2 linked regions of the Halotia branconii CENA392 genome follow. The protein of the gene in region 1 binds, or shares a complex with, the protein of each later gene. Links are inferred from orthologs where the notes say so. Each region holds a gene or a part of one and is shown on either strand. Other genes may lie near its edges. The genes, in order: prfA and prmC.

Region 1 (3,231 bases):
CTAGTTCCTGGTGAAGGTAAGCTAATTGTGAATGGCAAGCCTGGAGACTTGTACTTTCAATTTAATGCCAATTACTTGGGAGTTATTAAAGGGCCTCTAGAAACTCTAGGACTAGAAAACGAATATGACATTTTAGTGAAAGCAGAAGGCGGCGGCTTAACCGGACAAGCTGATTCTGTTCGGTTGGGTGTTGCTCGTGCTTTGTGTCAATTAGACCCAGACAATCGCCCACCTTTAAAAACTGAAGGTTATCTAACACGCGATCCCCGTGCAAAAGAACGGAAAAAATATGGCTTGCACAAAGCTCGCAAAGCGCCTCAGTATTCTAAGCGTTAGGAAATGGGGCATTGAGCATTGAGCATGGGGGAGGCAGTGCGGTCTTGGGGTTTTTCAAAGTGGAGTAACTGCCGTCATAGGGCATGGCTAATAACCAATAGTTATTCTTTTCTTCTCTTAATCCCTAGTCTCTAGCCCCTAATCCCTAGTCTCTCTTGGCATCTGCAAAGTTATAATTGATATAGATTCACTACACAAAGAACAATGGCTAAAGCTGATATTCATCCTCAGTGGTATCCAGACGCTAAAGTTTACTGTAACGGTCAAGTAGTAATGACTGTTGGCTCTACCAAGCCAGAATTACACGTAGATGTTTGGTCGGGAAATCACCCTTTTTACACAGGTACTCAGAAAATTATTGACACCGAAGGTCGAGTTGAGCGCTTCCTCCGCAAATATGGTATGTCCAGCACTCAAGCCTCTGGCGACGACCAAAACAAAAAGTAGCGGGTTGGCTCTGCTGTTAACGACGACCCTGCGTCTGCTGGGTCGATTGTCATTTTTTGCCGAGCCAATTTGTTATTTTAAGGAGCGATCGCATTTGTCATGGCTGAATCATACCTGTTAGAAAAACTCAAATCCGTTGAACAAACTTTTAATGAATTAACTCGTCGCTTGGCTGACCCTGATACTGCTAACAATCCTGATGAGTATCAAGAAATTGCCAAGTCGCGTTCTTCCTTGGAAGAAGTAGTAACTACTTATGATACTTGGAAAGTAGCCCAAGAAGACTTAACAGGAGCGCGTCAGGTTTATAAAGAATCTGCGAGTGACCCAGAGTTGCAAGAAATGGCAGCACTGGAAGTAAAAGAATTAGAAGAAAAAATAGAATATTTAGAAGATCGCTTGAAAGTCTTACTGCTACCCCGCGACCCCAACGATGAGAAAAATATCATGTTGGAAATTCGCGCTGGTACTGGTGGCGATGAAGCGAGTATTTGGGCTGGCGATTTGATGCGGATGTATACGCGTTATGCTCAAACTCAAGGCTGGAAAGTTTCGTTGGTGAGCGAATCTCTCGGTGAAATGGGCGGCTGGAAAGAAGTCATTTTAGAAATTAAAGGTGACAACGTTTACAGTCAGCTGAAGTTTGAAGCTGGGGTGCATCGTGTGCAGCGTGTGCCAACAACTGAAGCTGGGGGAAGGGTTCACACCTCTACTGCGACAGTAGCGATTATGCCAGAAGTGGATGACGTAGAAATCCACATTGACCCGAAAGATATTGAAATGAGTACGGCTCGTTCTGGTGGTGCTGGTGGACAAAACGTCAACAAAGTAGAAACAGCTGCTGACTTGTTCCACAAACCAACAGGAATACGGATTTTCTGTACAGAAGAACGTAGCCAGTTGCAAAACAAAGAACGGGCGATGCAAATTCTGCGGGCAAAACTGTACGAAATGAAGTTACACGAACAACAAGAAGAGGTAACTTCGATGCGGCGATCGCAGGTTGGGACAGGATCGCGATCGGAAAAAATTCGCACCTACAACTATAAAGATAACCGCGTTACCGACCACCGTTTAGGTCAAAACTATTCTCTTAATCCTGTTCTGGAAGGCGATTTAGAGACGGTTGTTCAATCTTGTATCTCTCAAGACCAGCAGGAACGTTTAGCAGAATTGGCAGCTTCTAGTAGTAACTAATATTTAGCTATTCAATAATGTAGAAAACCGCTTATGCTGTTATTTTTAAAGCATACAGGCGGTTTTTTAGTCTACTTAGATTGGGCTGATGTTAGGACAATCAACGTTTTGGAGGCACTGCGAGATCCCCGACTTTTTCAAGAAGTCGGGGATCTGACCGCCATTATTTATGTGCGTTAATTTGCTTGATGTTTTTCACCATTTTTGTTAATTAATTCATAACATAGGAATTGCTAAAAGTACTTAGGCTAATTCCCAATTCAAAATGCCAGCAACACCTGAAAGTCTCAATAAGTTTGTTAGTTTTTGTCAGCAGCACATTAATGGACACGAAAAGAGAGAAGCACAAACGTTTTTAGACCGCTTTTTTCAGGCTTTTGGGCATGAAGGGGCGCTAGAAGTTGGAGCAAGTTTCGAGGAAGCGATAAAAAAAGGCAGTAAGACGGGTAAGACTGGTTTTGCTGATTTGGTATGGAAACCCCGCGTTTTAATTGAGATGAAAAAACGTGGTGAGGATTTAAGCAAGCATTATTCTCAGGCGTTTGATTATTGGACGAGGTTAGTACCAGATCGTCCGCGTTATGTTTTGCTGTGCAATTTTGACGAATTTTGGATTTTTGACTTTGATATTCAATTAGATACACCCGTTGATAAAATATCTCTGGAGCAACTGCCAGAAAGGGCGGGAGCCTTTGCGTTTATGGAGTTTGGCAACAAAACTCCTGTTTTCAATAATAATCAGGTGGAAGTTACAGAACGGGCTGCCCGTCGTATGGGTGAGTTGCTGCTGGAACTGGAGAAGCGCGGGATTGAGAAGTTGACAGCGCAGCGTTTTATTTTGCAGTGTGTCTTAGCAATGTTTGCGGAAGATAGGCAACTTTTACCCCGTGATATGTTTATTTCCTGTGTTCAGGATTGCATGAGTGGAGGAAGTTCTTATGATGTTTTGGGTGGATTATTTCGGGAAATGAATTTGCCGGGAATTACGCCAGCGGGACGTTATAAAGGCGTAGATTATTTCAATGGTGGGTTGTTTTCCCAGATTCACGCGATTGAATTGACAAGGGAAGAATTGAATTTTTTGGATGTATCAGCGAAGGAGAATTGGAGTAAGGTACGTCCTGCTATTTTTGGTAATTTGTTTGAAGGAACGGTAGATAAAAAAGAGCGTCATGCACGGGGTATTCACTTTACCTCAGAAGCGGACATTATGAAAATTGTGCGCCCGACGATTAGCCGCTACTGGGAAGA
Region 2 (3,151 bases), 3.3 Mb from region 1 along the record:
CAACAACTTGTCTGACTTAATTGAACTATATGATGCGAGGATTTGTTATGAAAGCATTGGTTCGCTGGGGAGCAACATTAGGCTTGGTTGGGAGTACTTTGCTGGGAACAGTTTTTGTAGGAAATGCTCCAGTGTTGGCATTGTCAGAACAGCAAATAAAAGAGAAATTAGACTCTGTACCTGTATATGTGATTACCAATGAGAAAGGTTTACCATTGAGTCGCCCCTTACCAGAAACTCAAAACGGTAAAAAACCTGGTGGTTCTGTGACAGGTGTTTATTTAAGCAGACAAGAAGCTCAGGCTTTTATTACTGAGCTGCGGAATGCTAAAGGCAAAGATCCGAAGATGGAAGAAATGGTAAAAAGCCTACAGGTGACAGCATTACCTCTAGGGGTGATTTATCAGCAACTACAACAAAGCAAGAACCAGCCAGACCGTCTTTTATTTGCTTTTAAACCTGTAGAACAGGAAATTAAAGGGGCAATGGATTTGTTACGCCAAAGCGGTCAAAAGGTAGAGCAATTTAAGAGTGTGCCTATTTTTGCTGTCAGATTTGCACCAGATCAGGGATACGTGCCAATTAAATTGAACTCTGGCAAGGAACAATTAATTCCTCTGTTTTTAAGCAAGCAAGATGCACAAGGTTTATTAAGTCAGGTGAAGCCAAAGTTTCCTAAGGCTGATATTCAAGTCATAGACGTAGACGGAGTTATTAAGACATTACAGGACAAAAACGACGATTGGCTCAAACAAGTAGTTTTAGTGCCGTCTCAAGAATCTAGAGAATATATTAAGACACTGCCTGGAAATAACGCGCCCAAGACCCCTGCTCCATCTGCTGCACCAAAAAAATAGGTTTTCTTCAGGTTAAGACATGACCAATACACAGCCAAAGGTAGTTTCCGGTTTACAACTTTGGCAGTGGTATAAAAAGGCAATCCATACGGTAGCTGCAACTGATGTTCCATTAACTGAGGTTGATTGGCTTCTCCTGGAAGTTGCGAGGTTAGACCGTTTAGCACTGCGTTTGGAGTCTTTCAAAGACTGGCCTCAAATTCAAATCAAGTTATCTCTAGAAGAGTTAGATGATCTATGGCAGCGTCGGTTGCGCGATCGCTTACCAATACAGTACATTGCCAAAGTGACACCTTGGCGACACTTTAAAATCGCGGTATCGAGTGCAGTTTTGATCCCCAGACCAGAAACAGAGTGCTTGATTGATTTAGCAGTGGCAGCTGCACCTTCACAGGCAGGACACTGGGCAGACTTGGGGACTGGCAGTGGCGTAATTGCTTTAGGATTAGCAGATGCTTTGCCAGAGTCTACAATTCATGCCGTTGATTGCAGTCTAGAAGCCTTGAAAATTGCTCAGGAAAACGCCCACAATCTGGGACTTGCTGAACGAGTGAGATTTTATCAAGGTAACTGGTGGGAACCACTAGCACCCCTCAAAGGTGAATTTAGTGGTATGGTGTCTAACCCACCTTATATTCCTACAAGCACCATCGCTACCCTGCAACCGGAAGTAGTTAAACATGAACCACATTTAGCGCTGGATGGTGGTGCTGATGGCCTTGATTGCATCCGCCATCTCATAGAGACCTCACCCGGTTATTTGCGAACTGGTGGTGTGTGGCTAATTGAAATGATGGCGGGACAAGCAGATACGGTGCGAGAAATGTTGCAAAATCAAGGCAGTTATTGCAATATTCAAATCCACGCTGATTTAGCAGGAATTGAACGCTTTGCACTTGCTTACAGAAATTAGAACTGATGAGTTAGGAGTTAGGAAATTACTTCTAGCTCTTAGCTCTTAACTGCTAATTGTGTAAACATGACCCAAGTATCCTTAAAAGATCTGATAGCTAGCGCACGCGCTGGCTTTTTAGTTAGCTTTCCCACAGATACTGTTCCTGCATTGGCAGCTTTACCAGAAAAAGCAGGATTAATTTTTACAGCTAAAAAGCGGAGTCAGGATAAACCTTTGATTTTAATGGCAGCTTGTGCAGAAGACTTATGGTCTTATGTTCAAGGTAGCGAGAATGATTACCAAATTTGGCAGGAAGCAGCCAGGAAATATTGGCCAGGAGGGTTGACCTTGGTGCTGCCAGCAAGCGATCGCTTACCGCCACAAATAAATCCTGCTGACCCAACTACAATTGGTATACGAGTTCCTGATAATGCGATCGCCCAAACTATTTTGGCGCAAACAGGCGCTCTGGCTACGACTAGTGCCAATTTTTCAGGACAACCGCCTTTACAAAGTTTGACAGAAATTGAGGCTCAATTTCCTGAAGTCACGACTCTGGCAACTACAGAATGTCAAGGTGAAACCCTAGGAATCGGTGTACCTTCCACTGTTGCTAAATGGACGGGAATAAATTGGCAAATTTTGCGACAGGGTGCAGTCAGATTAGACTTATAAACTGCTAAATCAAAATAAGTAAATATTGTTATTTTCTTGGTATTGACTTGCTTTTTAGCCGAGACTAGAGATAAAAACGGATGAATTGAGAAATCCGGAACTTTGTTTTGTACCTTTATGGTCAACTAACAAGTTAATTATGGCCAAACTATGAATTGGAGTAACTGGATCTATCTAGGAGTGGGATTAATAGCGGGGGTGGGTTTGCGTCAATTATTTGCGCGTTCTACAAGCACTGCCTCTGACTTATCCCCAACAGTGCCAGAAGATCAACACCATACGCCAGAACTGCTGCAACAAATCAAGCAAACGCAACTAGCGTACCAAATGGCACAGGAAATGGGTCAGTTTAAAGCTGGTTTTTTGGCACGGACTACCCACGAATTGCGATCGCCTCTTAACGGTTTGATTGGTTTACATCAGTTAATTTTGTCAGATTTGTGCGAAAATCCGGCAGAGGAGCGAGAATTTATTGCCCAAGCCCATGAACGGGCGTTGAAGTTGCTACATTTAATCGATGAAATTCTCAGTGTTGCTAGAACAGAACACGGCACTAATAAATTAGATCTTCAGCCGCATTCCTTAGCCGCAGTTTTACAAGAAGTTAATCAACTAACTTATATGCTGGCGGCGAACCGCAATTTTCCTTTGCGGGTGTTACTTCCTGAGCCAGAAATCTATGTTTTGGTAGACCAACGTTGGCTACGCCAAATATTAATAAATT

Evidence for each region.
Region 2: the proteins of prfA (region 1) and prmC are in contact, whole or in part, in a crystal structure (PDB 2B3T), measured with the Escherichia coli proteins. The link is inferred for Halotia branconii CENA392 from one-to-one orthologs.

What each region holds. Positions count from the first base shown.
Region 1 is NZ_CP124543.1:5,607,791-5,611,021, forward strand. The notes cover bases 29-2,931. They hold prfA (peptide chain release factor 1), read left to right. Parts: upstream 29-882; coding sequence 883-1,980; downstream 1,981-2,931. Other genes in these bases: rpsI (30S ribosomal protein S9), read left to right, coding at 29-336; rpmE (50S ribosomal protein L31), read left to right, coding at 541-783; QI031_RS24715 (hypothetical protein), read left to right, coding at 2,014-2,160. In the rest of the region: more of rpsI, read left to right, coding at 1-28. UniProt on the Escherichia coli protein: Peptide chain release factor 1 directs the termination of translation in response to the peptide chain termination codons UAG and UAA.
Region 2 is NZ_CP124543.1:2,309,012-2,312,162, reverse strand. The notes cover bases 1-2,823. They hold prmC (peptide chain release factor N(5)-glutamine methyltransferase), read left to right. Parts: upstream 1-876; coding sequence 877-1,770; downstream 1,771-2,823. Other genes in these bases: QI031_RS10160 (sensor histidine kinase), read left to right, coding at 2,578-2,823; QI031_RS10165 (L-threonylcarbamoyladenylate synthase), read left to right, coding at 1,837-2,427; QI031_RS10175 (Tic22 family protein), read left to right, coding at 48-857. Outside these bases: more of QI031_RS10160, read left to right, coding at 2,824-3,151. UniProt on the Escherichia coli protein: Methylates the class 1 translation termination release factors RF1/PrfA and RF2/PrfB on the glutamine residue of the universally conserved GGQ motif, i.e. on 'Gln-235' in RF1 and on 'Gln-252' in RF2.